4 regions of the Geobacillus sp. E263 genome follow, and region 4 is predicted to be linked to each of the others. Evidence: predicted binding sites of a transcription regulator. Region 4 holds the regulator's gene; each other region holds the start of a gene.
What was found. The regulator LexA, encoded in region 4, represses DNA repair genes until DNA is damaged. The targets are predictions, from matches to a motif close to CGAACATATGTTCG.
Positions count from the first base shown of each region.

Region 1: a site for LexA is predicted at 2,940-2,953, ahead of uvrB (excinuclease ABC subunit UvrB). Genes of this name have one in related genera too.
Region 2: a site for LexA is predicted at 4,254-4,267, ahead of FNL97_RS02000 (DUF4046 domain-containing protein). Genes of this name have one in related genera too.
Region 3: a site for LexA is predicted at 2,100-2,113, ahead of addB (helicase-exonuclease AddAB subunit AddB). Genes of this name have one in related genera too.

Region 1 is NZ_CP041632.1:433,496-441,036, reverse strand. It holds gene uvrA (excinuclease ABC subunit UvrA) at 1-877, opposite strand, end outside; gene uvrB (excinuclease ABC subunit UvrB) at 887-2,866, opposite strand; gene FNL97_RS02140 (CsbA family protein) at 3,021-3,242, opposite strand; gene FNL97_RS02135 (PDZ domain-containing protein) at 3,259-4,446, opposite strand; gene FNL97_RS02130 (MerR family transcriptional regulator) at 4,680-5,186, shown strand; partial or broken gene FNL97_RS18685 (glycosyltransferase) at 5,227-5,352, shown strand; gene FNL97_RS02120 (S41 family peptidase) at 5,392-6,834, opposite strand; partial or broken gene FNL97_RS02115 (pirin family protein) at 7,367-7,541, opposite strand, start outside.
Region 2 is NZ_CP041632.1:411,863-419,403, reverse strand. It holds gene FNL97_RS02030 (pepsin/retropepsin-like aspartic protease family protein) at 1-231, opposite strand, end outside; gene FNL97_RS02025 (hypothetical protein) at 228-488, opposite strand; gene FNL97_RS02020 (hypothetical protein) at 873-1,412, shown strand; gene FNL97_RS02015 (hypothetical protein) at 1,409-1,942, shown strand; gene FNL97_RS18255 (hypothetical protein) at 2,087-2,224, opposite strand; gene FNL97_RS18250 (macro domain-containing protein) at 2,320-2,487, opposite strand; gene FNL97_RS02000 (DUF4046 domain-containing protein) at 2,615-4,222, opposite strand; gene FNL97_RS01995 (hypothetical protein) at 4,506-4,823, opposite strand; partial or broken gene FNL97_RS01990 (flagellin) at 5,319-5,432, opposite strand; gene FNL97_RS18810 (flagellin N-terminal helical domain-containing protein) at 5,782-7,541, opposite strand, start outside.
Region 3 is NZ_CP041632.1:2,744,114-2,751,654, reverse strand. It holds gene FNL97_RS14065 (competence protein ComK) at 1-326, shown strand, start outside; gene FNL97_RS14060 (TVP38/TMEM64 family protein) at 663-1,283, shown strand; gene lepB (signal peptidase I) at 1,304-1,852, shown strand; gene addB (helicase-exonuclease AddAB subunit AddB) at 2,151-5,651, shown strand; gene addA (helicase-exonuclease AddAB subunit AddA) at 5,653-7,541, shown strand, end outside.
Region 4 is NZ_CP041632.1:2,165,749-2,173,289, reverse strand. It holds gene hflX (GTPase HflX) at 1-1,107, shown strand, start outside; gene FNL97_RS11135 (methionine gamma-lyase family protein) at 1,121-2,389, shown strand; gene FNL97_RS11130 (MerR family transcriptional regulator) at 2,464-2,868, shown strand; gene glnA (type I glutamate--ammonia ligase) at 2,917-4,251, shown strand; gene lexA (transcriptional repressor LexA) at 4,305-4,928, opposite strand; gene yneA (cell division suppressor protein YneA) at 5,081-5,386, shown strand; gene FNL97_RS11110 (YneB family resolvase-like protein) at 5,405-6,058, shown strand; gene FNL97_RS11105 (DUF896 domain-containing protein) at 6,265-6,495, shown strand; gene tkt (transketolase) at 6,608-7,541, shown strand, end outside.

The DNA.
Region 1 (7,541 bases), 1.7 Mb from region 4:
CTAAATCCGGATCCACCTCGAGCTTCGCGCCAAGCCCATCGCAGTCTGGGCAGGCGCCGTACGGACTGTTAAATGAAAACATGCGCGGCTCTAGCTCTCCAATCGAGAAGCCGCAATACGGACATGCATGCTTTTCACTAAACAACAGCTCTTCCTCGCCAATGACATCAATCAGCACTTTTCCGTCCGCAAGCTTCAAGGCCGTCTCTAATGAATCCGCCAAACGTGCAGCAATTCCTTCCTTAATAATAATGCGGTCCACGACGACCTCAATCGAATGTTTTTTATTTTTCTCAAGTTCAATATCTTCCGTGAGTTCCCGCATTTCCCCGTCGACGCGCACGCGCACATATCCTTGTTTGCGAATGTCTTCCAGCGTTTTGGCGTGCGTTCCTTTCCGTCCGGAAACAATGGGAGCGAGAATTTGCATTTTTGTCCGTTCCGGATAAGCAAGAAGCCGATCAACCATTTGTTCGATCGTTTGCGATGTAATTTCAATGCCATGCTCTGGGCAAACCGGCCGGCCGATGCGGGCAAACAAAAGCCGTAAATAATCGTAAATCTCCGTGACGGTTCCGACAGTAGAGCGCGGATTGCGGCTCGTTGTTTTTTGGTCGATCGAAATGGCCGGCGACAGCCCTTCAATCGCATCGACATCCGGCTTATCCATTTGTCCTAAAAACTGGCGGGCGTACGCCGACAATGATTCGACGTACCGCCGCTGTCCTTCCGCATAAATCGTATCGAATGCAAGCGACGATTTCCCCGAACCGGACAGTCCTGTCAATACGACGAGTTTATCGCGGGGAATTTCCACATCGATATTTTTTAAATTATGAGCTCTTGCGCCTTTTACGATGATTTTATCGGTTGCCATAGACTCCAATCATCCTTCCGCTTTTAACTCAAAAATAATATCACGCAATTGGGCAGCACGCTCGAAATCAAGCGCTTTTGCTGCTTCTTTCATTTCTTTTTCTAAATCGGCAATGAGCTTTTCTCGTTCTTTCTTTGCCATCTTGCCGTAAGATGGTTTCGTATCGTACGTTTCTTTCTCTTCCGCCGCGTAAGTCGCACGGATGACATCGCGAATTTCTTTCTTCACCGTCTGCGGAACGATGCCGTGCTTTTTGTTATACGCTTCTTGAATCGCACGGCGCCGTTTCGTTTCATTGATGGCAATTTCCATCGATTTTGTAATCGTATCGGCGTACATAATGACATGGCCGTTGGCGTTTCGCGCCGCACGCCCAATCGTTTGAATAAGCGAACGTTCCGAGCGCAAAAAGCCTTCTTTATCCGCATCGAGAATGGCGACAAGCGATACTTCCGGAATATCCAATCCTTCCCGCAACAAGTTAATCCCGACGAGCACATCGTATTTGCCCATGCGCAAATCGCGAATAATTTCAATGCGCTCCAGCGTTTTAATTTCGGAATGTAAATACGCAACTTTAATGCCGACTTCTTTTAAGTAATCGGTTAAATCTTCCGCCATTTTCTTCGTTAACGTCGTAACGAGAGTACGTTCATTCCGCTTGATCCGCTCATGAATTTCCCCGATTAAATCGTCGATTTGCCCTTCAATCGGACGAACGTCAATCGTCGGATCCAACAGCCCTGTCGGACGAATAATTTGTTCGACGACTTCCGGACTATGTTCCAGCTCGTACGGACCAGGTGTCGCAGAAACATAAATAATCTGGTTAATTTTTTGTTCAAACTCTTCAAACGTTAACGGGCGGTTATCCAGCGCAGATGGCAGACGAAAACCGTGATCGACAAGCACTTGCTTGCGCGCCCGGTCCCCGTTATACATGCCGCGAATTTGCGGCAATGTCACGTGTGACTCATCGATGATAATCAAAAAATCATCTGGAAAATAATCGAGCAGCGTATACGGCGTCGAGCCTGGCGGGCGCAACGCTAAATGCCGGGAGTAGTTTTCAATCCCTGAGCAAAAGCCCATTTCTCTCATCATCTCTAAATCGTAACGAGTCCGTTGCTCAAGCCGCTGCGCTTCTAACAGTTTTCCTTGTTCCCGCAATTCGCGCAGCCGCTCTTCTAATTCTTTTTCAATATTTTCGATCGCTAAACGCATTTTTTCTTCACGCGTAACGAAGTGGGATGCCGGGAAAATCGCGACATGCTCGCGTTCTGCGATAATTTCCCCCGTCAATGCGTCGACTTCGCGAATGCGGTCAATTTCATCGCCAAAAAATTCAACGCGAATACAATGCTCGTCCCGAGAAGCAGGAAAAATCTCGACGACATCTCCGCGAACACGGAATGTCCCGCGCTGAAAATCAATGTCATTCCGTTCATATTGAATGTCGACAAGACGGCGCAGCAAAGCGTTGCGCTCGATTTCCATCCCGACGCGCAACGACACGACCAGCTCGCGATACTCTTCCGGCGACCCTAACCCGTAAATGCACGATACGCTGGCGACAATGATGACATCGCGCCGCTCAAACAGCGCGGATGTTGCGGAGTGCCGCAGCTTATCAATTTCGTCGTTAATGCTTGCGTCTTTTTCAATATACGTATCCGTCTGCGGCACATACGCCTCCGGCTGATAATAATCATAGTAGCTGACAAAATATTCAACCGCGTTGTTTGGGAAAAACTCTTTTAACTCGCTGTACAATTGCCCCGCTAACGTTTTATTATGGGCAATAACCAGCGTCGGCTTGTTCACTTCTTTAATGACGTTGGAAATCGTAAACGTCTTTCCTGTCCCCGTTGCCCCTAGCAGCGTTTGGTGCTTGACTCCTTTGCGAATGCCTTCGACCAGTTTGGCGATCGCTTGCGGCTGATCTCCTTGCGGCTTATACGCCGACACTAACTCAAAACGGTCCCCCACTGATTCGACCTCCTGTTTCGTTTCATCTTATTTTTCATTGTAGCACATTGTTAAAAAAGATGCATAAAAAATGCGAACTTATATTCGTTCCAAAATAGGAAAGTACCTTCCAATGAAAAATGGCGGACAGCATTCGCCGTCCGCCGCTATTTAACTATTTTTTCAACTGTTTTACCATTTTTTGCGCATACAAAAACCCAACTGTCGTTGATACGATATCTGCTAGAATTTCATGCAGTTCGTCTGTATATCCTTTGAAATAGGAAGCAACCAATAGCGCGATGGTCAATAATGTTCCGATATAATGATTGTACGTAACACGGGTAAATAACAGTACAAGCAAACATGGCACAATTAACGAAACTATAAACCACATATGAAAAACTCCTTATTTAGACGGCTTCTAGCGCCCATTTTTCCCGTTCTTTTACAAACAGCAGCCCAAGCTCATGATGTTCATCTTCATATAACGCCCCTTGAACGAAACGAACTTCTCCATGTTCATTGACTACCTCTAATTTACAAAATGCGCGGTTTCGTTGCAACGCTTCATAAAACTCTGTTTCCGTTTTTACTGTCATTCCGTTCACTTTTGTGATGACTTCACCAATTTCTAGCTCCATTTTTTCCGCCTTGGAATTCGGAAGAATCCCTAAAATGACAAGCCCTTGTTCACGCTTCGAAAAATACGGAGGTTTCAAGCGATCTTGACGATGCTGGAAGAAAGCAAGCCACTCCCTTCCAATCAATGCAAGGGCTGCCGCAATCATCGAAAGCGGCGCATACCAATAGCCTCCTATAGCAAACAAGCTGACAATCCATGCGAGCAACATCACTCTTTTTCCAGTTAAACGAATCGAGGCTTTTGGATGCATCCCTTGTACATGCTCAGAAAATCCGATCAAAAACGGCACAAGCATCAATGAATAAGAATCGCCAGCAACAGGAAATAATGGCCACCATGAAAATGGAGACGGAAGTTCTCCTGTTACCGGAAGCAGCACAGGAACGAACCAAAGCCGCTGCGACCAATGTTCTCCGACAACAAAACCACGCTTGCTTTTCGCTAACTGTGGAGATGTTTCGATAGCGCCGTTTTGTAAAATAAGCCATGCTTCCACAAAAAGCAATAAAGCAAGCAAAATAGCAAGTGCAGCCATATTCGTTTCGCTAAGTTCCGGGAAAAAACGCTTTAAAGCTGGTGCCGTTTCTTTATCATTGGCAAGAATACTAACGATAAAAAACACAAGCCCCATCGTATACGCCGGGGAAAGCAGCCGCATTTGCATCGTTAATCCGATTGCGATCGTCACAAGCGCAATCATTGAAATAGCATCGCGCGGAAGCACGATGCCGATAGCAACCGCTGCTAACGACAAAATACCGCCGGCAACGAGGCCGCTTCGCCAAAAAAGCTTGCTTTCATGAAACATGTTGTATACGCGAATAGAAAAATAGCTTCTTTCCCGCTTCACCCGCCGCCATCCGATAACAAGCGCCAGTGCGATCCCATAATAAAACAACGGTTGCACAAGCAGCCGCCCAACGCCTTTGAGCGCCTCCAACACCCATATCGACATATCGCCGCCACCTCGCTATGTTCGCGATTCTTTATCTACTATTCTACCAAATCACTTTCATAAATCCTATGATCGCATACACATTTTTTTCAACATTATTTGTTTATTATTGGCGAATCCTTTCGCATAACGACTTTCTTTGCCGAATCCACACTAGTTTTGTCAAGCAGGAAGGGATTTCCGTCTTGATGGAAAATGATATAAAAGAGGATGAAAAAGGAGGAATCATTTAGATGGAGTTAAAAACAAGCAGTGTCGCGAAGCGTCTTGGTGTATCACCGAAAACGATTCAGCGCTGGGTAAAGAAATATAATGTTCCGTGCCAAAAAAACGAAGCGGGACACTACGTATTCGATGCCGAAGCGGTTGCCTTGCTAGAACAAATTAAATTTGAACAAGGTGCTGCCCTAGAACCATGCATCAATCAAGAAAATCCGCAACATCCATTCTCCGCTGACGAGTTGTTCAACGTTTATATCGAACCACATCTCAATGAGTTTACCTCCCGCCTCCAAAATATCGAACAAAAGCTCAACGAAAAAGCGGACGATATCGTTTCCGTTCAGCTTTTGCATCATCGCCGAGAAATTGAAGAACTAGCCTCCCAGCTTCATTCACTCGAACAACGTATTGCCCGCTTAGAAGAAGACGTTAATAGAGAACAAGCGATTATAACGGAAAATGCAAAGCAAAAACCGAAACGCCGTGGCATCAGCCGCATTATGAGTCTATTTGTATAATCTCCCACCTTCTCTCTTTTTTCTTTTCTAAAAAAAGAGACTCATTGGAGAATATATCGGAAAAATTTATCAAGAAGTAAAAAGACGGCCGCGGTTCAGGATTGAAAAAACATTGCATTCCCCATCGTTCTCGCCATCTTCCAAAAAAGAAAAAGTGCATCATTGAAAAAACGGGCAACCCTTAAAGGCAGTTGCCCGTTTCATTTCAATGAAACAGCACTTTCATCGCTGTTTTTAGTTGTACATCATTGTTGTCGTCGCGAATGGCGTCCATCACTTTTGCTTGTAATACTTCGGCTGTGTTTTTATCGATTTTTCCGGTTTGCGGGAGTTTATTTGCCTTTTGGAATGCTTTTACCGCCGACTCAGTTTCTTTGCTGAAGTAGCCATCGGTGCGGCCAGGGTCAAATCCAAGTCCCTTTAACATTTGTTGCGCACTTTTTACTTGCTCATTGTTCATATCAAAGGAAAGCTCTTTTTCGATATGAAGCGGACTAACGTGGAAGTAATCCGGCTGCTTTACTTCAACGTCCGGCTTAACACCTTTTTTATGAATCCAATGGCCATCCGGCGTCAGCCATTTATAGAGCGTTAATTTAATGTTGCTGCCATCCCCCATCGGAATCGCTTGCTGCACCGTTCCTTTTCCGAACGATGTTTCACCAACGAGCTTATATCCTCCCGCTTCTTTCATAGCACCAGCTAAAATTTCTGAAGCGGATGCGCTGCCTTTGTCAATTAACACGGCGATCGGATACGGTTTTTTCTTCGTTAAATCGGAATAAAAACGTTGTTTATCGCCATTGCGTTCTTCGATTTGTACATATGGTTTATCTTTCGGAATGAATTGTTTTAAAATTTCTTCCACACTTTGCAAATAGCCGCCTGGGTTGCCGCGCACATCAATGATTAACCCGTCGATATGCTTGCTTTCTAATTCTGCTAATTTCTTTTTAAAATCTTTTGCTGTATTTTCGGAAAACGATGTTACTTCTAAATAGCCGACTTTTTTCCCGTTATACGTTTTTACCGAATCATAAACCGTTTCAATCGGAATTTCGTCGCGGACTACTTTTACTTTAATCACTTCTTTTACGCCGGGGCGAAGAATATCCAATTGTACCGTCGTCCCTTTTTCCCCGCGAATTTTCAACACGGCTTCATATAAATCAAGCCCTTCTAAACTCTCGCCATTCACCCGCAAAATTTGATCATTCGGTTTTAATCCCGCTTTTTCTGCCGGTGAGTTTTTAATCGGTGCGACAATCGTGACTTTTCCGTTAATCATGCTTACCTCGGCACCGATTCCTTCAAACGAAGAGTCAAGCGACTCCGTAAATTGTTCGCTTGTTTCTTCATCCATATAGACAGAATACGGGTCGTTCAGCGTGCTAATCATTCCTTGAATTGCGCCTTGGATGAGTTTATCATCATCAACTTTTTCAACATAGCGTTTTTTAATCAGCTCATAAGCTTGTTCGACTTTCTTCAGTTCTTTCTCGTCATCATTCGTTGCCGCTTTATCTGGCTCGGCCAGTGTTATTTCACGATCGCTGTCAGGCGCTGCAAGCTGCATGCCGGCATATGTTCCCCCGGCACCAACTAGCATCGATAAAGCCATAAGTATTGCGGTTGTTTTTTTATTCACAACTGTCTCCTCCTCACCTTATGCCATACAGGAAAGGCACCACACAGTAGGCCGTGCGATGCCTTTTATTTTTATCATATGACTAGCTTGTACATAGTATGATTACATTCTGTTTCTTTGCATTACTAGTTTACACATTTCCCATTGTTTTCTCAACCAAATAAGTTTGAAAAAAATGCACAACTTGCGTTTCGCAAGTTGTGCCATGTTCGTTACGGTAAATCGATTAACATAAAACGCGCGCCATTTTCTGATGCAATACGGAGTATCGGCGTTTCCCTGAACCTCCCGATGGCTAAAGCCACGGGGTTCTTGTGTACTATAGAGCTTCTTCCATACCTTCGCATGGATACTGACTCTAATTCCACAAGACTTTCATGGGCAAACACCTCACTGGTGCTTATCGCCCTGTGCGCCCGATTCAAGACGTTGGATTTTTCTTCTCTATAAGAGTAGTATACCATCTTTGACTACGTCAAAGCAATCGGTTCATCCCATGTCTAAAGACGGGCTACACCCTGCATGGGCTTTCTCCGATTGTACTTGTAAATATAAGCTCGCGCCCTGCTTCTAAATCGGAAAGGTAAATCGTTGCATCTTGATGAATATGGGCAATTCCTGGAGACGAAGGATTTTTCGCCACCACCGGAAGCAACGCGTTTTTCATTTTCGCCACATCAAACGTCGTCCGCTCGTACGATGGCGTC
Region 2 (7,541 bases), 1.7 Mb from region 4:
ATTTACTATTTGTTCATAACAAAGTTCGCTGTATCCACCTACTCCGTACATTCGTTTTGTTCTTCCATTAATAATATCTAACTCTATACCGATTTGTGCGAGTACATCCGTATCAAAAATGGTCGTAGCGCAACCTGTGTCCAACAACACGTCTGTTAAAAGAACAGTCTTTTCACCACACTTTATTTCGACAGAAACAATAGGTAATCCATTTTCTATTCTTATATTCATACTCTCCCCCGAATCCCTATAAAATATTGCTCTTCTACCTCTATTTGCTCCTTGCTTGTGTGAAAAATATATAATTCCTTCTTCGGAAAAGTTTTATGCTGTTGCTTATAACCATTCCATGCATCGGACGCACTATGATACCGATCGATCACTGCCATTTCTTTAATGATGCGTTTGCCATTTTGCGAACAAGCCGAAATGGCCTCCACCAACACAAACTGATTTGGATATTGCTTACGCAACTCTGACCATTTCATTTGTTTGCCTCCATCTCTTTTTATTCCATTTTATCACTAATCACCTTACATATATAAAGCAACAGATGACAGGCAGTATGAGTAAACTTAACGTCAATGCCTAGTTAAAAACAAACTACTCTAAAAACTCCCTGCCTTTTTTCTTTCCCGATTAGGGTTCTGTTCGATATTGAACAAAAATTTTAAACAGTATCTACAAGTAATCAGTAAATTTTCGTGCCCCTCCTACCATCTTAAGTACATAACAGGGGAATAAGTTAATGATCGCCACAGAAATTTTTCATATATCGTTTGTTTCACCATCATTTCTAACGCATCTACCCGTTAGCCGCCAAATAAGATATAATAAAAAATGACAAATATTGTATAAAGGAGAGTTTGTAAATGGGAATGGAGAATTTAGAAGAATTTTTGAAAAGAAAAAAGAAAGACGCCGAACAGAATAAAATCGATTGGGAACAGAGAAAACAGCAGTGGCTGGCGGAAATTGCAGAGTTTTATAATCAAGTTAAATCATTTCTTGCACCCCTTCAAGAAAAAGGGCTGCTGTCTTTGAATTGGGAAGAAGTAAAAAAATATGAAGAATACCTTGGCGAATATACAACAAACAAATTATACGTAAACTTTCCTGATCAAAAAGTAGTCATAGAGCCAATTGGAAAAAATATTATAGGCGCTATGGGGAGGATAGATATGATTGGTAAAAATGGAAATATTACCTTTTTGTTAGTAGATAAAGAAGCAGAATCACCAAAAATTATGGTTCATTTTGGCGATGGACTGTCAAAAGGTTTAGAAAAAATTCGTGAAACGAAAAATCCCGAATATGCTTGGAAAATTGCGACTCCTCCCCCAAACATAAAATTTATTGACTTGAACAAAGATTCCTTTTCTGATGCCTTGTTAGGAGTTATTGCCGAGTGAAGAGACGCATCACATTTTCGGGGGAGAATAAAAGCCTTGAAGATATTGTGAATTTTTATAATCTATGTAAAAGCGCACTTTTAAAATACAAAGAAAATATCAAAAAAGGGCTAGAAATACCCGAAGAATTCATCGGCTTTACACTAGAAGAATTAGATCAGCATTTTAAAGACAAAATCGAAGAACTGGAAAATCTAATATGTTTAGACTTACTAGCAGCCGTGGAGGCAAAACTAAGAATGGACTATTTAACAAGAGTATATAATCGTAAAAAAGATCATCTTAGCAGGATCTTCCGACATATTTACAAAGAAAAAGCAGAACGCGCTTCTCTCGATGAAGATATTCTCGAAAGCTGGAAAGAGCAATATCCACAGGCGAAAAAATATATTAGCGATTATAAAGGCGCACTGCAATTGCGCCATTGGTTGGCTCATGGGCGGTATTGGACACCAAAGCTGGGGAAGAAATATGACCTGTTAACAGTATACACGATATGTAAAAACTTAGTCGATTATTTGCAAATATAAAAAGAGAGTCATTAACGAAGAAATTGTAGTGTCGAAATAACACATTTGACTTATCATCTTTAGAGAGTTTTGGACGCATCTTTATTGATAGGGTGTTGGACTTCCTGCGAGCTCATACAATGCACTTCCACCTTTTTTAAATGTTCAAAAGCCGCTTCCGTACTTCATCCCCCCATCTAAGTCCACTCTTTCCACATTCGAACGGTAGAAGCGCAATCGATTTTTTATCAAGCCCTTAACCGCTTTTATTAAATCCACCAATCCTAGTCCAATATCTTCCATCTGTGATTTACCTTTCTAGTGGCGTTTTATAGGAAAATTAATAATTATTTTGAGATCAATAACAATTTCGTGGAAACGACATGCATTTTGCCTGGCTACACTTCCTTGCGGCGGCAAGCCTTTTCATACTCCGAAAACATTTCCGGATAAGCTTGCTTAAATTGCAGTGCAATTCCTTTCCCCATCACGCCGACACAATTGACCGTGTTCACCAAAGCTTCTGCTTCATCTTCTAAGAGGTTGCCTTGTTTTAAGATGATCATTACATCACCTTCTTCAGTAGTACCAATGTGGCCGGACAGCTATCGGTTTATGGCAATGACATTGGTACATAATCTCTTCAACTTTTTGCTTCATTTTGTCATTTTTAACCTCTTAATGCCTTAAAAATCATCGTTCCAGAGAACAATGAACATTAATCTGTATCCCATTACTAATCAAAAGGGACACAATTCTTTGAAACCCTTTTTCCCGAAAATCATCAGGCATAATCACAATCAACGTATAATCGGCGAGCGAATGGTAAAACTGCATTTTTCGGCCCGCCTTCTCCGCATACCACTTATAACGAGTCGAACCATATAGTCCGAAATATTCGACAATCCACTTTCTACCGTTTTGTTCGATCACCCAGTCAGGGATGTATACTTCGTCATATTCTTGGTTCACAAAACGACATCCTTCTCTTTCCACTTTCCCATCAACGACCGCGCGAATCAAAAAGTTATGGATTTCTAGTTCTTCTTTTGAATCACACAATTGCCCGTCAATCCCAACTAGCAAATTAAATTCCTCAGGCTGAAATGTATATTCGGGGAATGATTCCATAATCCAACGGTAAAATTTGCTGTCGTAATGACGATCGACCATGCTGATAAACCGTGGAAAATGCTTGCGAAAATACGCCCGGTTTAACCGCGGCAACTCCTCGCGGCCGATCCCCCGCTTGGCACAAAACGTCCGCAGCGCCTGCACCCGGTTTTGCGGCGAATGCCAATGTTGGTTCGGCACACGCTGAAACTCTGTCACATCATACTTCCCCGGAAACACCGCCTCTATAATCTCAATCGGCGAACCGTGATATTCATGCAACAGACCAGTCAGCCCCTCCGCCATCAGCCGCTGTTTCGTCATAAAGCGCGGGACATCCTGCTCGGCTACTCCCTCCCTTTCAATCAAATCAATAATGGCCTGTCTGACATTCTTGATATCTTTCCAATAGCCGTTTGGTTTTGTGTGAAAATCATCGAGTGAAAATTGGTTAGGGAAAAGATACTGGATGAACGCTGAAGGAGATCCGCGGTGATGTTTTAACGCTGCGCTAAAACGATATTGCAAAAGCATTTGTTGCGTCACTTTCTTCGGCACGTCTTCGAACCGAATCTTTTCTTGACGAAGCATGTCCATAAACTGCTCTCTCAAAAATTCGCGGTTTGTTGCATAACCTTGAGGAATTTTTTTAAAATCCGTTTCCTTAAAACGGCCGGGGTATAGGGCGTTCATAAGGCGAAATGGAGAATAACCGTACCGCTTTAAAGGATTGGAAAACCCCCATTCGACAAGAACATAGCGATTTACTTTTTGAGGGATCTCCTCAATCTTGATTCCCTCTTTCTCTAAATACCACTCTAGGCGTTTACGTATATTCTCCACATTACCCCAATAATCAACCGGAACACGGCGGAAGTCGAATTCATTATACTGGTTCGGATAAACAAACTCAATGAGCCGCCGGGGAGACTTAAACCGATTCAACACCCCCCAAAGCTTTTGCTCGCCGATCAGCTTTTTCGTGATCTTCGGAATTTGTTCCCTCGATAAACCAAGTTGCACTTCCAACACATAACGCACCAAAATAATGACATTTTCGTCCTTTTCCCACGTCCCAGCTGGGAGCGCCTTTCTCTTTCCAACCAACAGCTCTTTGTACACACTGACAATCGGAAATTGCGCCAATTCGCAAGAAGGGATTTGCCGATATTCGTTTATAGTGGTCATTTGGATCACCCCCTTTGATTATAACATAACACAAACATATGTTCTATAACATTTTAAAACTTCTCCTGAAAATTTGCGGATAGCCATCATGCTGAGCGTAATTTCCACGATCAAAAAAAATCGGTGGAAAAAACGCTCGAACGGCTGCTTCAGGGCCATTTCGAGGCGTTGTTTTCCACCGTTTAATGGTGGTTACCAAGGGATTTTTCAGCATGGAAAAACCTCTCCCTGGACTGAGCTTCAAAGGAAGCTCTACTAGGAAGGTGAATAGTTGCATTTACAATCAATGATTATTTTGATAAGCTATTCGAATGCATGATAAGATAACAAGTAATCCATTACTTGTCGCGTGTTGTTTTAATGAGGAATAACTACAGGCAACATCAGCCAAAAGATTAGCAAGTTTTTGCCCTTCCTCTTTGTGGTTTCCTAAAAACAATGACAAATCTAGATCTGGAAACTTCCGATTAAGGAACTCAATAATCTTCCCGTCTTGTATTGCTTCCATAGTTTCTTTTGGCGAAATGTTTTCTGATCTGTCCAGTAAATAAATAACTTGCATAAATAAATGATCTAAAGCGGCTCTCAATTCCGTTGACATTAATACATCCCCTTGTTAAATGATAGATCTAAAACATTTTTGTAACTTCTTATAAAGAATAAACCAAAGAGACCCTAGAATCTCTAGGGTCCCTCTCTCTATTGATAAAATTAACGGAGCAACTGAAGTACCCCTTGTGGTTGTTGGTTGGCTTGCCATGCCTCAACGTCTTTCGACCGTTGTGTAGACTATATCTTCACCCTCAGCTTTACCTGTTAGGGGCTGGGCACTTCGGTTCGGCTTATCTTGCCTCCCCTACGGACTTCATCACCATAGCATTTCGCCTTAGGTGGTATGTCCTAGTCGTTGAACCTTCTCCACCCTTTCGGGACAGGAGCTTGGCTGCTGGTTGCCCATTGTTGCATCTTTCCTTTTTTCAAGCCATCACGCCTGCCGTTTCCAGCTACGTTGTGGCAAGGAAAGCTTTAGGGGTTCCCAGCAATTCACCCAGTGATCCTCTTAGCCGTTTCCAGCTAAGACGCCCTTCTAATCAAATTACCGAAGCAGTTGCAACACCGCTTGCGGAATTTGACTAGATTGAGCCAACATCGCTTGTGCTGCTTGTGTTAGGATATTGTTCTTTGTGAACTCCATCATTTCTTTGGCCATCGTGCCACCCTCACTTTCGTGATGGGACCAGACTACATCTTCACCCTCAGCATGACCTGTTAGGGGCCGGGCGCTTCGGATGATACAGGACGATGGAGGAATCCTGTCCACCCTACGGACTTCATCGCCATAGCGTCTCGCCGTAGGCGGTCTGTCCTAGTCGTTGAACCTTCTCCACCCTTTCGGGACAGGAGCTTGGCTGCTGGTTGCCCAATCCTTTGACTTTTCCAGCCATCACGCCTGCCGTTTCCAGCTACGTTGTGGCGTCAAAGGCTCTAAGGGGTTTCCAGCAATTCACCCGGTGATACTCCTAGCCGTTTCCAGCTAGGACGACTCTGCCTGTTGCTGCTTAGGCAGCTAAGGCATAATCAACGTCACGGATACGAGATTCAGCTGCTGTTAAGTTTTCAGATGCTGTTCCTAAGTTGTTAATTGTATGCTCAAGACGGTTTTGAACCGCACCGAGTTTACCACGCTCTGCTGATACAGTTTGAATAGCTTTATCAATAATTTCAATAGCTTTAGAAGCATCATCTTTATTTGAAATATTTAATGCCGCTTCCGTTTTAATATCATTTGTGCCATTTGTTACTGTATTTGTAGAAGTAAAGCCTGCTTGACCAGCATTACCTGTAATACCTAATGCAGCCGCACGCATATCATTAATTGTTAAGGACATAGATTGACCAGTATTTGCACCAATTTGGAACTTAGTAGTATATCCTGAACCTTGTGTCCCAGGTCCTACTACCTGTTGAACATTTTTTACATCATCTAAAGTAGCTCCACCAATAGATTTTAATGCATCACTATTGAATTCTACTTTAATGTCTTTTCCAGTTTCAGAAATAAATTGAAGTTTGTTATCTTTTGATAAAGCCGCAGTTACTTTGTCAGATAATCCAGCTTTTTGTAAAGCTGCATTAATATCTTTCACAAAACGCTCCATTTCAGCTTTCGCGACATTTGAGTCTGAATTTGTAACATCATACTTCATTATATCTGTACCTGTATTTAAGTTTACAGTTACAGCACTTTCAGATCCTACAGTAATTTTTAAGGTATCACCAGGTACAATTTGTAATTCACTGCTTCTTGTTTGAGGGTTAGTAGTAGCAGTACTTAACCCTGTCTCAGCCGTAGCTGTACCTCCCCCAATGGTAATACTACTACCATCTAAAGCTGTAAACTTTAAGCCGTTACCTGAAGTATTGGCTTCAACAAGGAAATTACCAGCACCAAATGCGTTGTCCAACTTTGATTGTACATCAGTAATTACATCATTTATGTCTGTATAGTCTTTGTCAAGAGTAATAGTTACTCCGTTAATTTCAATATTTTTGTTGTTACTACCAAAGTATAGATCTTTTGCACCTTCTCCATCAGCGTCAAGTTTTCCGCCTTCTACAATCGCTAATGTTTTATCTAAAGATAATCCACTTTCAACTCCTGCTCTTTCCATAGTCGTAGGACTACCCACTGCACTTGTTGTTCCCGTTGTCAAAACATCGTCAACGTTAGTTGTCGTTCCTGTCAGACTAATATCAATTGAGCTCGTCGCTCCTTCTGATTTGGCAGTAAATTTAATATATGTATTACCGCCAGAAGTAACCTTCTCCAAATTAACTAAATCAGATAATTTAGTTCCACCAGATGTTACCTCATTTAAAGCATTAATTACATCATCAACAGTTTTACCTGTCCAGTCCCTTTGAAGAGCGGAAGTTACATCAAAAGTAGTGTTGTCGACTTTAATTTTTGCTGTAAAGTTAACAGAAGACAAATTTTGAGCTGCAAAGTTTACAGTACCAGTTATTGAAGCACTTCTTGCTTGGGTAATTTTTGCACTTTCATTAGAACCGATTCCACCATTTAATAATTTTTGAGTGTTAAATTCTGTCGTATTACCAATACGGTTAATTTCGGAAGTTAAGTTGTTTAATTCATCTTGAAGAGCCGCACGGTCAGCATCTGTTGCAGTACCGTTTGCTGCTTGAACAGCTAACTCACGCATACGTTGAAGAATAGAATGAACTTCATTTAAAGCCCCTTCTGCTGTCTGGAGGAGCGAGATTCCGTCTTGCGCATTGCGTGACGCCTGCTCTAAAC
Region 3 (7,541 bases), 580 kb from region 4:
TCGGCATTACGCATAAAGCGCCGATCGCAATCGAACCGCTCAACGAAATTTACGTTTTCCCAACGATTTCCCCTAGTGATTCCCGCTGTGTTTGGCTATCACACATTCACGTATATAAATATGAGCCCACAAAAAATGATCAAACAATCGTCTATTTTACCAACGAAAAAAGTATTTTACTTGATGTTTCCTACCACTCTTTTGTCAATCAACTTTATCGTACGGCACAGCTCAGAACGAAACTAACAGAGCGAATGGAAGCAAGAGAACGTAAACTGCAGTATGTGTTTCGGATGAATCATTCTAAAGGGTGGTTGCAGCAATAGTTTTTTAAAAAGCCGAAAAATCTCCCACTTCAGCGGATTTTCTTCATCGCAAGTAAGTGGGAGAAAAACGGCTCTTGCAGCTGTTATTTTTTCATTACTATTATTACTATATAGGTTGTAATAAAGAATTTCCGATCTCCATGTCCCGTCTTTATCACCTGACAAGCTGGCACGGTAACAAGAAGAGCGAACAATGCCATGTAAAACAAAATTGCAACTTATATATTTAATCATTTTCCATTGTTTTGATCATTCATATCCATAAAGATTAGTTCAAATTCCCCTTAGAAGTGTGTAAAATAAATATATAGCATATAATATGAATGGGGAGTATAAATGGACATCGAAGCAATCAAACAATGGTTTACCCTTGACAACGCACTATCCAAGCTGGAGCAGTATCGCTCCTTTGGAGTGTTCCCAGGAATTGCAGCAACGTTGTTGGAATCGTTTTTTCCTGTTTTACCAATGTTTGTTTTCGTTATGGCAAATGCGGCAGCATTTGGTTTGTGGAAAGGTTTCCTTATTTCGTGGATCGGCGCCTGTCTCGGTTCCATTCTCGTTTTTTGGCTTACACGAAAAATTGGACAAAAGCGTTTTTTTCGTTTTGTAAGCCGCCATCGAAAAGTCAGGCAGTTTATGCACTGGATTGAGCGTCATGGTTTTGGCCCAGTGTTTTTAATATATTGTTTTCCGTTTACTCCATCAGCGGTCGTCAATGTTGTTGCAGGGTTGTCGCGGATAAGCCAGCAGCAATTTATTTTAGCCGTATTATTGGGAAAGATGGTAATGATTTTTACAATTAGTTTTATTGGATATGATATTGCCGCGCTTGTGAAACAGCCGTTGCGTACAGTCGCGATAGCGGTTGTTATCGCAATGTTATGGTATGCTGGAAAGAAAGTGGAAGCGAAGTTTTCGATAACTGAAAAACGGTATAATGAGGGAGATGGATAATGGCAGGTGGCGATTGGAACATGGGGGAGAAGAGACGGCGGTGGCGCAGGTCATTTCTTTTCGGAGGTGCACTCACTTTTATTTTGGTATTACGGTTTCTTTGCTTCACCAACTATATGGTGGAGGGGAAATCGATGATGCCGACATTGCAAGAAGGAAATTTGTTGATTGTAAATAAACTAAGTTATCAAATTGGCGATATTCATCGGTTTGATGTTGTCGTCTTTCATGCGAACGAAAAGGAAGATTACGTAAAACGCGTGATCGGACTGCCTGGTGATCAAATTGAATATAAAAATGATGTGCTATATATTAACGGAAAAAAAACCAATGAACCGTATTTACAACCGTATAAACAAAAATTGATTGGCGGAAAGTTGACGGGAGATTTTACGCTGGAAGAACTTACAGGGAAAAAGAGAGTGCCGGAAGGATATATTTTTGTCCTTGGCGATAACCGGTTAAGCAGCTGGGACAGCCGGCATTTCGGATTCGTGAAAATAAGTCAAGTAGTAGGAAAAGTTGATTTGCGCTATTGGCCTGTTCAACAATTTTCTGTCCGATTTTGATATAGTTTAAAAATTTTGTTTGGAGTGGAAATGAATTTCTATTTGCGGCAGTAAACGCATGGCTATAAAATGATAGAAGAACGGACGCCTTTGGAACGAGGGGAAGTGTAAAACGGTTTTTTAGTTTATCGCTTGGCGAAAACTTCAAATCGCTTAAGTTCAAACGAAGTGAAGTGGCGGGTAGTTCGCGTAAAAGGTATTCATCGATGCGGTATAGCTCGTGAATACTATTTTTTCTTCCAGAATACGAACATATGTGCTAAAATGAAGGAAATAATAGAAAATGAAGGTGATATCGATGTCGCTTCGATTTCTTTTAGGAAGATCGGGAAGTGGAAAAACAACAACGTGCTTAAATGAAATTCGTCGTAAATTAAAAGAAGAGCCAAAAGGGAATCCGATTATTTATCTTGTTCCAGAGCAAATGACGTTTCAATCAGAATATGCGTTAATACATACACCAGGATTAGGTGGAATGATCCGGGCGCAAGTTTTTAGCTTTACACGGTTAGCATGGCGTATTTTGCAGGAAACTGGCGGAATGAGTCGATACCATGTGAATGATATCGGAATGCAGATGATGATTCGAAAAATTGTCGAACAAAAGAAACAACAATTGAAATTATTTGGCCGCGCCGTTGATAAAACAGGCTTTATCAAACAGCTTCACGACATGATTACAGAATGTAAACGTTATTGTGTTACTCCACAGCATCTTCGCGAACATGTAAAAGCGCTGACGGAACAAGGAAAAAAGCCGGCTGAAAAGGTGTTAGCCGATAAATTAAACGATATATCCATCATTTATGAGGAACTAGAGAGAAGTTTATTGAACCATTACATAGATTCGGAGGATTATTTGCGGTTGCTTTCCGAAAAAATCCCGCAATCCCGCTATTTGCGTAATGCAGAAATCTATATTGATGGGTTCCACCAATTTACACCACAGGAGTATATGGTGCTTGAACAGCTGCTTATTCATTGTAAACGTGTTACTGTGGCATTAACAGTAGATGCGCCTTACGATGACCGATTGCCAAATGAATTGCATTTATTTTATTTAACGGCAAAAACTTATCATGATATTCGCCAAATGGCGCTCTTAAATGATGTTGCCATCGAAGAAACCATGATTTTAGATAGAAATATGCGCCATCAAGAAAAAGCACTTGCTCATCTTGAAGCGTATTATCATGAGCGCCCCGCGGTTGTCTATTCAGAAGAGACAGAGGCGGTTAATGTGTATGAAGCGGCAAACCGCCGCGCGGAAATCGAAGCGATTGCTCGAGAAATCGTTCATCTTGTGCGTGACAAAGGATATCGTTATCGTGATATTGCTTTGATTGTTCGCAATACGGAAGATTATCGCGATTTAGTGAAAACCATTTTTTATGATTTTCATATTCCTTATTTTATGGATGAAAAAGAGCCGATGCATCATCACCCACTTATTGAATTGCTGCGGGCCAGCATGGAAATTATTACATCGCGCTGGCGTTATGAATCGGTATTTCGCGCCATTAAAACCGATTTATTATTTCCAGTGGAAGAAGATATCGTTGCGTTGCGAGAAGCGATGGACCAGCTAGAAAATTATGTTCTCGCATACGGAATTAAAGGAGAAAAATGGACAAATGGTGAACGTTGGACATACCGCCGCTACCAGGCATTAGAAGGATTATCCATCCCGCAAACAGATGAGGAAAAGCAATACGAAGAAAAGTTAAACGAATGGCGTGATATAATTGCAGCTCCGCTCTCTAAGCTAGAGCGCCGAATGCGTAGAGCGAAAGGCGGCAGAAGCCTTTGTGAAGCGATTTATTTATTCTTAGAAGAATTGCAAATTCCTAGAAAACTAGAAAAAATGAGCAAAGAAGCGGAAGAACAAGGCAGGTTGATGGAAGCAAGACAGCATGAGCAAGTATGGAATGCGGTGATTGATTTATTAAACCAATATGTAGAAATGTTAGGAGATGAATCGATACCGGTAGCAGAGTTTGCGAAAATCATCGAAACAGGGCTTGACCGTCTCGAATTTTCGCTTGTTCCACCCGCGATGGACCAAGTGATTATTGCCCAATTAGACCGTTCTCGTCTTATTGATGTAAAATGCGCATTTATTATTGGCGTAAATGAAGGTATCATTCCGGCGAAAGCAAAAGAAGACGGATTGCTGGCGGAAACGGAACGGGAACTTTTACAGCAGTTTGGAACGAGAGTTGCTCCAGGAGGAAGAGAACAATTATTTTATGAACCGTTTTTCATTTATTTAGCATTAACGAGTCCAAGCGAGCGGCTATATGTGACCTATCCGCTGGCAAATGAAGAAGGAAAAGCGCTCTCTCCTTCGATCATTATTAAGCATCTTACTGATTTATTCCCGAATTTGCAAAAGCGTGTCTGCGGAAATGATCCGCTTGATGCGCCGTTTGCGGAACAACATGAATTTGTCACTGTTCCGCGTGCGACGTTAACATATCTTGTAACACAACTGCAAGCATGGAAACGGAATTACTCGATTGCGCCGCTTTGGTGGGATGTATATAACTTTTACGTAAGTGATCAACAATGGAGAAGTCACGCGCGCAAAGCGATTGCAGGGGTATTTTATACGAATGAGGCAACGCCGTTGAAAAAAGAAATTAGCAAGCGATTGTACGGCAAAAAAATTCAGGCGAGCGTATCGCGCATGGAGCAATTTCAAAAATGCCCGTTTTCCCATTTTGTTTCCCATGGCTTACGGTTAAAGGAACGGGCTGTTTTTCGGCTCGATGCTCCTGACATTGGACAACTATTTCACTCTGCGCTGAAAATTATTTCCGACCGCCTTCGCGAAGCAAAAATTGATTGGCGCCATTTGTCCAAACAGCAGTGTGAGCAGCTGTCAATGGAAGCGGTGGAACAAATCGCACCGCTCATTCAGCAGCAAATATTGCTTAGTTCCAATCGCTACTATTATATGAAACGAAAGCTGCAAAACGTTATTGCGCGGACAACGAATGTATTAAGCGAGCACGCGAAAGCAAGCAGTTTTGTGCCGATTGGCCTTGAGTTGGAGTTTGGACCAAATGGCGTGCTTCCACCGCTTACGTTCCGGCTTCCGGACGGTACGGTGATGGAGCTTGTCGGACGAATTGACCGCGTTGATAAAGCGGAAAGTTCAAGGGGAGTGCTATTGCGCGTCATTGACTATAAATCTAGCGCCAAAACGCTGAATTTAACGGAAGTATATTACGGCCTTGCGCTGCAAATGCTCACTTACTTGGACATTGTGCTCACTTATGCAGAACAGCTAGTCGGCAAGGAAGCTTTTCCGGCCGGGATTCTTTATTTCCATGTGCACAATCCAATTATTAAAAGCGATCAGCTCCTTTATGATGAAAAAGAAGTGGAACGAAAGCTGTTGGAACAATTTAAAATGCGCGGGCTTTTGCTCGGGGATGTGGAAGCAATCCGCTTGATGGACACGCAAATGGAGGAAGGAAAATGGTCGTTAATCGTTCCAGCCCAAATTACGAAAAAAGGCGCTATTCATTCCAGCTCATCGGTGGTCAGTGAAGAAGATTTTTCGCGTCTTCGCCAACATATCCGCCAGCTGTTTCAAACCATTGGCATTCAAATCGTCGACGGAATCGTCGACATTTCGCCATACAAGTTAAATGAACAGACGCCTTGCGAGTTTTGTGCATTTAAGTCGGTTTGTCAGTTTGATGAATCGTTTTCAAATAATCGCTATCGCTTGTTAGTTCCGGAAGAAAACCGCGAAATTGTTCAAAAATTTTCAGAAGGGAAGGACTGAAATGAATATCGTTTTTCGTCCGAAACCGAAGGAAAGTCAGTGGACGGATGAACAATGGAAGGCTATTGTTGCGGATGGCCAAGACATTTTAGTGGCAGCGGCGGCAGGATCAGGGAAAACAGCGGTGCTTGTCGAACGGATTATCCAAAAAATTACGGCGAAAGAAGACCCGATTGATGTCGACCGGCTTCTTGTTGTGACGTTTACCAACGCTTCTGCGGCCGAAATGAAAACGAGAATTGCCGAGGCGATCGAACGCGAGCTGGATAAACAGCCAAACTCGCTCCATTTGCGCAGACAGCTTAGTTTGTTGAATCGTGCTTCGATTTCAACAATTCACTCCTTTTGTTTGGACGTTATTCGCAAATATTACTATTTGATCGATATTGATCCCGTATTTCGCATTGCTGATGATACGGAAATGGAATTGCTGAAAGAAGAAGTGATGGAAGAACTCTTGGAAGAAGAGTACGGAAAAGCCGATAACGAGCTGTTTTTCGAAGTGGTGGACCGTTATACAGGGGACCGGAGCGACGCTGAACTGCAAGAAATGATTTTGTCTATCTATGAATTTTCCCGGTCGCATCCGGAACCGTATAGATGGCTTGACCAACTTGTTGCGATGTATGACATAGACGAGGATACTCCATTAACGCAGCTTCCGTATATTTCTTACTTAAGAAAATATGTAGAGATGGAATTGGCAGCGGCAAAACGCCTTATTGCAAGAGCTTTACAACTGGCTCATTTGCCTGGAGGGCCGTTGCCGCGAGCTGAAAATTATCGCGATGATTTGCAGCTTATCGCCCATTTTGAAGCATTGTTAGACCGCTCATGGGACGAGCTATATGAAGCGATGAAGTCGTTGTCGTTATCGCGTTTAAAATCGTGCCGCGGCGACGAATACGATCCGCAGCTCGTGGAAGAAGCAAAATCATTGCGCGATCAAGCGAAAAAGAAATTGGAATCGTTACGGGACAATGTATTTTCTCTCCGCCCGACTACATGGCTTCGACATATGCGGGAGATGAAACCGGTCGTTGAAACGATTGTTCGGTTAGTAAAACAATTTACGGAAATGTTTCAAGCACGCAAGCGTGAAAAAGGAATCGTCGATTTTTCGGATTTGGAGCATTATTGTTTGCAAATTTTGCGCCATCCGAATTCAGCTGACGGACAATGGCTTCCGTCTGACGCTGCTTTGGATTATCGCGCTCAATTTGTTGAAGTGCTTGTTGACGAATATCAAGATACGAACATGGTGCAAGAAGCGATATTGCGGCTTGTGACAAAAGGAAATGAACATACCGGAAATTTATTTATGGTAGGTGACGTAAAACAATCCATTTACCGCTTTCGCTTGGCGGAGCCGATGTTATTTTTAAGCAAATATAAACGGTTTACGGCAGACGGTAAGCAATCGGGAATGAAAATTGACTTATCCAATAACTTTCGCAGCCGCGCGGAAATTTTGCATGGAACGAACTTTATTTTTAAACAAATTATGAGCGAAACAGTCGGGGAGATGGAATATGACGAAGCGGCGGAATTAAAATATGGCGCCGTTGACTATCCGGACAATGAGCAGGCAGCGCCGGAATTGATCATTATTGACCGAAATAGCAAAGACGACGAAGAAACCGGGGAGTTTGACACGAATGATCTAGCAGCAGCACAGCTGGAAGCGCGCATGATGGCAAAAAAAATAAAGGAAATCGTCTCCGAGCCGTTTCACGTTTACGATCGCAAAGCAAAACGAATGCGCCGCGCCATGTATCGAGACATCGTTATTCTTCTCCGTTCCATGACGGCCGCTCCGCAAATAATGGAAGAATTTCGCGCGCAAGGCATTCCGGTGTATGCGGATCTATCTTCTGGATATTTCCAAGC
Region 4 (7,541 bases):
GAGGCGATCCACCCGGCGACATATATCGGCAAAGGAAAAGTAGAAGAACTTGCTCACCTTGTCGAACAATTAGAGCCAGATGTCGTTATTTTTAATGATGAATTATCGCCGAGCCAAAACCGCAACTTGTCAAGGCAGCTATCCGTACGCATTATTGACCGGACACAGCTTATTTTAGATATATTCGCGCAACGCGCACGTTCCAAAGAAGGAAAACTGCAAGTAGAGCTTGCGCAATTGCAATATTTATTGCCGCGTTTAAGCGGACAAGGAACGGAGTTGTCTCGCCTTGGCGGCGGGATCGGAACAAGAGGGCCGGGGGAAACAAAGTTAGAAACGGACCGCCGGCATATTTATCGGCGCATCGATGAAATTAAAACACAATTGAAAATGGTTGCCGAGCATCGCGAGCGATACCGAGAACGCCGCAAAAAAAATCACGTTTTTCAAATTTCTCTTGTCGGTTATACGAACGCGGGAAAATCGACGCTGTTTAATCGCTTGACTGATGCGGATTCATTCGAAGAAAATTTATTGTTTGCCACCCTCGACCCGCTGACGAGAAAAATAACACTTCCAAGCGGCTATACCGCGCTCTTAACGGATACGGTCGGTTTTATTCAAGATTTGCCGACAACGTTAGTAGCGGCGTTTCGCTCCACGCTTGAGGAGGTAAAAGAAGCGGACTTAATTTTGCACGTTGTCGATTCATCGAACCCGGATTATTACAATCATGAACAGACAGTTTACAAATTGCTCGATGAGCTGGGCGTCTCCAACGTTCCGATTATTACCGTCTACAACAAGCGGGATATTGCCCATCGCAACTTTGTGCCAAGTACAAAAACAGATGCAATCATCATCAGCGCTTTTAACGCGCACGATTTACACAAGCTGCGGCAATTTATCGAAGAGACGATGATCAAGCAAATGGTTTATTATCACATATGGATTCCGAGCAATGAAGGGAAACTGCTTGCTCAGTTAAAAGCAGAAACGATTTTGCGAGAGTTGCGTTATAATGTAGAAAGCAGCATGTATGAATGTAAAGGCTATATGATGCCAAAACATCCGCTGTATGGGCAATTGCGACAATATCAAAAATAGAAAGGGTCATCATATGTTCACACAGTTACGACATGGAGAAAAAATCGCTGCACTTGTGAAAGAAATCGAAGCGCAAATCGCACCCATTCATAAAGAAATTGATGAACGGATCGATGTCAATCAATATCGGGTATTAGACAGTTTCCGGCGTCATAAAGTGAGTGACAGCCATTTCATTCCGTCAACAGGGTATGGGTATGATGACATCGGCCGCGATACGCTCGAACAAATATATGCGGACGTATTCGGCGGTGAAGCAGGACTTGTCCGTCCACAAATTATTTCAGGAACACATGCGATTTCCATTGCATTATTCGGTATTCTCAGGCCAGGCGATGAACTGCTTTATATTACAGGAAATCCGTATGATACGTTAGAAGAAATTGTTGGCATTCGCGGCAGCGGCGTCGGTTCCCTAAAAGAATTTCATATTAGCTATCAAAGCGTTCCGCTGACAGCGGAAGGGCGTGTTGACTTTGATGCTGTGAAAAACGCGATTAATGAGCGGACAAAAATGATTGGCATTCAGCGTTCAAGAGGATATGCGACGAGGCCGTCATTTACGATTGAAGAAATACGCGAAATGATTTCGTTTGTGAAAGCAATCAAACCGGATGTGGTTGTTTTCGTCGACAATTGTTACGGCGAATTTGTCGAGGAGAAAGAACCATGCCACGTCGGGGCGGACTTAATGGCAGGATCGCTGATTAAAAATCCCGGCGGAGGGATTGCGAAAACGGGCGGCTATATCGTTGGAAAAAAACAATATGTGCAAGCATGCGCGTATCGCATGACCTCTCCAGGTATCGGCGCCGAAGCAGGCCCGACATTATATAGCTTACATGAAATGTATCAAGGGTTTTTCTTAGCTCCTCATATCGTTGGCCAAGCGTTAAAAGGAGCGGTTTTTACAGCGGCGATGCTTGAGCGAATTGGTTTAAACACGCAGCCGTCTTGGGATGCGAAGCGGACGGATTTAGTTCAGTCAGTACAATTTGATGATCCGGAGCAAATGATCGCATTCTGCCAAGCGATTCAATTTTCCTCTCCGGTCAATGCGCATTTTACTCCGTATCCAAGCTATATGCCCGGCTATGAAGACGACGTCATTATGGCGGCGGGAACATTTATTCAAGGAGCGAGCATTGAATTGACTGCGGACGGTCCAATTCGGCCTCCATATGTTGCTTACGTGCAAGGAGGATTAACATATTCTCATGTGAAAATTGCTATTTGTACGGCGATTGATCAGTTAATGGAAAAACAATTAATTTCTTTGTAAGGAAATCTAACATTTCATTGACATATATTCTGACGTGATGTAAAATTAATTATCATAAGCGAGGAGGAATTGGCATGAATAGCAATATTCGTCGTTCCATGCCATTGTTTCCGATTGGGATAGTGATGCAATTAACAGAATTGTCTGCCCGTCAAATCCGTTATTACGAGGAGCATGGCCTTGTTTCTCCAGCGCGCACAGAAGGGAATCGCCGTTTATTTTCACTAAACGATATCGATCGCCTTCTTGAAATTAAAGATCTGATTGATCAAGGAGTAAACTTGGCCGGCATCAAGCAAATTTTTGCAGCGCGACAATCGGATAAGAATAAAGAACAAGAGGAAAAGGTGGAAAAAGTGGTGAAACAAAGCTTATCCGATGAGGAATTGCGCGAAATTTTGCGAACAGAACTCATGCAAGCGGGGCGTTTTCATCGTGCATCACTTCGCCAAGGGGATCTCGCTCGCTTCTTTCATTAATGATCGTTCGTTATTTTAAAAAATCGGGAGCCGGGGAGGAGTTTGAAAATGGCAAAGTACACAAGAGAAGACATTATGCGCATTGTCAAAGAAGAAAATGTCAAGTATATCCGTCTGCAATTTACCGATATTCTTGGCACCATCAAAAACGTGGAAATTCCAATCAGCCAGCTAGAAAAAGCGCTAGACAACAAAATAATGTTTGACGGTTCTTCCATCGAAGGATTTGTCCGTATCGAAGAATCCGATATGTACTTATATCCTGATTTAGATACGTTTGTTATTTTCCCATGGACGGCGGAAAAAGGAAAAGTAGCCCGCTTTATTTGTGACATCTATAATGCCGATGGTACTCCGTTTGAAGGGTGTCCGCGCTATAACTTAAAACGGATGCTGAAAGAAATGGAAGCGCTCGGATTTACTGCTTTCAATCTAGGTGCAGAACCAGAATTCTTTCTATTTAAACTCGATGAAAAAGGGCATCCTACCCTTGAATTAAACGATAAAGGCGGTTACTTTGACTTGGCGCCGACCGACTTAGGAGAAAACTGCCGCCGCGATATCGTTCTCGAATTGGAAGAAATGGGATTTGAAATCGAAGCTTCGCACCATGAAGTAGCTCCTGGCCAGCACGAAATTGACTTTAAATACGCAGATGCGGTAAAAGCGTGCGACGACATTCAAACGTTTAAGCTTGTTGTCAAAACCATTGCACGCAAACACGGTCTTCACGCGACGTTTATGCCAAAACCGATCTTCGGCATTAACGGTTCTGGAATGCACTGCAATTTATCTTTATTTAGAAATAATGAAAACGCGTTTTTCGATCCAAATGGCGACTTGCAATTAAGCGATACGGCGCGTCAATTTATTGCTGGTGTGCTGAAACATGCGCCAAACTTTACGGCAGTGACAAATCCAACGGTGAACTCATACAAACGTCTTGTTCCTGGATATGAAGCGCCGTGTTATGTTGCATGGTCCGCTCGCAACCGCAGCCCGCTGATCCGTATTCCAGCTTCACGGGGAATGAGCACACGCATTGAGGTGCGCAGCGTGGATCCATCGGCCAACCCTTATTTGGCAATGGCGGTATTGTTAGCAGCTGGACTAGACGGAATTAAAAACAAATTAACTCCTCCGGCTCCAGTGGACCGCAACATTTACGTGATGACAAAAGAAGAACGCCTAGAAGAAGGAATTGTTGACTTGCCAGCGACATTGGCGGAAGCGCTCGAAAACTTAAAATCGGATGAAGTAATCGTTCAAGCTCTCGGAAAACATTTATTCGAACATTTCGTCGAAGCGAAAGAAATCGAATGGGATATGTTCCGAACTGCTGTGCACCAATGGGAACGCGACCAATATATGGAACTCTATTAAAAGGCAAAAGGCTATCTCGCATGAAGCGAGATAGCCTTTGTTTGTATAAATGCTTAGTGAATGACGCGATAGACGCCGATTACTTTGCCGAGAATCGTACAATCGCGGACGATAATTGGTTCTAAATTAGAGTTTTCCGGCTGCAGGCGAATATGATCTTTCTCTTTAAAAAACCGCTTTACCGTTGCCTCATTGTCTTCTGTCATTGCCACAACGATATCTCCGTTATCCGCGGATTGCTGTTGGCGCACAATCACGTAATCTCCATCTAAAATACCTGCTTCAATCATGCTGTCTCCCATCACTTCAAGCATAAAAACGTGATCTTCCGATGAAACGAGCCGTTTTGGCAGCGGAAAATAATCTTCAATGTTTTCAATGGCTGTAATCGGCTGACCGGCCGTCACTTTGCCAATGATCGGCACGGAGATGACATCGTCTGTTTGATTGGAAGCAGAAAAATCTGCATCCAAAATTTCAATGGCTCGCGGCTTTGTTGGATCGCGGCGAATATATCCTTTGCTTTCGAGACGTGCTAAATGCCCGTGTACGGTGGAGCTGGAAGCAAGTCCGACCGCCTCGCCGATTTCGCGGACAGAAGGAGGGTAGCCCTTTGTTTTTACTTCTTTTTTAATAAAATCCAAAATTTGCTGTTGCCGCTTTGATAGTTTCGTCATCCTACACACCTCTTACCACATCATTTGTTTACATTATAGCATGCAGGCATTAAAAAAACAAACATAAGTTCGAAATTTATATTGACACAAACAAATGTTCTTCATTATAATGAGGATAAAACCGAACAAATATTCTTAAGGGGTGGGATAACATGAAACGCATGTTTGTGCATTATATTATTTTTTCGGCGCTCTTATTGATGGTAATTGGGGGATTTTTATATGCGAACAAACCGCTCGAAAAAGACAAATATATGGAAATTACGGTCGCATCGGGAGACACGCTATGGAAGCTGGCAAAGGAATATGAAGAACAACATCAACTTTCGACAACGGAATTTATTAACTGGGTGATCGATGTCAATCATTTGTCAAGCCAGCGAATTGTCGCCGGTGAAAAAATCGTTATTCCTGTGTTAAAATCAAAAGAAAACAAATCGTTAGTCGTCAGCAAATAAAATCATGGAGTGGTTAAAGTGAAAGCGGTTATTTACTGTCGTGTCAGCACAGATAAAGGAGAGCAGGAGACATCGCTGGAACGCCAAAGAGAAGAACTGGAGCTTCTTGCAGAAAAGCACGGCTTTGAAGTAGTGAAAGTCATTATGGAACAAGCAAGCGGCTATGAAGTAGACAGAGACGGTGTGTTTGACTTGCTTTCCACATTGAAAGAGCAGCGGATTGATGCGCTTCTTATTCAAGATGAAACAAGATTGGGACGCGGCCATGCAAGAATCGCACTTCTCCACTGCATTCAAAAAGAGGGAGTAAAAATATATACGATCACCCATAACGGTGAAATGCAGCTATCAGAGGCGGATTCGATGGTATTAAACATTCTTAGCATTGTCGAAGAGTATCAGCGGAAAATACATAATTTAAAAATTAAGCGCGGAATGAGGCGGGCGATTGAGCAGGGGTACCGGCCTGAGCAAAATTTAAAGCACATTGGCGAAAATGCTGGGAGGGAGCGAATCGATCTCCCTGTTGAAGAAATCGTCCGCCTGCGCCATAACGGTTTGACGTTTGCGGAAATTGCTGCGACATTGCGCGGGTTTGGTTACGATGTTTCGAAAGCGACCGTTCACCGCCGCTATCGAGAATATGTGGACTCTCATTCATCGTCCATGTGAAAGCATCGTTAATAAACAATCTTTTTCGTTGCTTTTTTATATAAAGATGCATCCGTTCTTCGTTTGCGGCGGATCTTTTTGCATTCATGGATTTTAAACGTCTTATCAAAATATGCCCAAGCGTGCGATGAAGCAAGATAGTTGCGATTTCTATTTATGTCCTATAAGATGAGAGCGTAACAATACAATAATAGGTGGAGGCAAACATGTTATCAAAGCAAAAAATGGCACGAATTAACGAGTTGGCCAAAAAGGCGAAATCATCTGGTTTAACAAAAGAAGAAGAGCTTGAACAGCAACAGCTTCGCCGCGAATACATCCAAGTGTTTCGCAAAGCGATGGAGGATATGTTGCATTCCGTAACGGTTATCGATCCCAATGGCAATGATGTGACACCAAAAAAATTAAAAGAAAGTCAAAAAAGCCGGTTTCATTAAAAGGCATAAACATAAAGATGCTTTCTTTTATAAACTAAAGAAATAAGTTGTACATTTCCTTTCATTTTCTATATGATAGAATTGATACTACGTTGATGAAAGGATGAAAAACATGACGCATACAATCGAAGAATTAGCGATTACGACGATTCGAACATTGTCGATCGATGCCATCGAGAAAGCGAAATCCGGTCATCCAGGAATGCCGATGGGAGCGGCACCGATGGCATATACACTTTGGACGAAATTTATGAATCACAATCCAAGCAATCCGAAATGGTTTAACCGCGACCGTTTCGTGTTATCGGCAGGGCATGGGTCGATGCTGTTATACAGCCTGCTTCATTTAAGCGGTTACGATGTTTCCATGGAAGATATTAAACAATTCCGTCAATGGGGCAGCAAAACGCCAGGACATCCAGAATATGGCCATACACCAGGGGTAGAAGCAACGACTGGTCCGCTCGGCCAGGGGATTGCAATGGCCGTTGGTATGGCAATGGCAGAGCGCCATTTAGCAGCTACATATAACCGGGAAAATTTTGAAATTATAAACCACTATACGTATGCGATTTGCGGCGATGGCGACTTAATGGAAGGGGTTGCCTCTGAAGCAGCATCATTAGCTGGACATTTAAAACTCGGCCGCCTTATCGTTCTTTATGACTCGAACGATATTTCGCTTGACGGAGAATTAAACCTTTCCTTTTCTGAAAATGTAGAACAGCGCTTTAAAGCGTACGGCTGGCAATATTTGCGCGTAGAAGATGGAAATAATATTGAGGAAATCGCTAAAGCCATTGAAGAAGCGAAAGCGGACACGACTCGTCCGACATTGATTGAAGTGAAAACGACCATTGGCTACGGTTCGCCAAATAAAGCCGGAACATCTAACGTACACGGCGCTCCGCTTGGGGCGGAAGAGTTAAAACTTACGAAAGAAGCGTATAAATGGACATTTGAAGAAGATTTTTACGTTCCGCAAGAAGTATATGATCACTTCCGTCAAGTAGTAAAAGAAGCGGGAGAGAAAAAAGAAGCGGAAT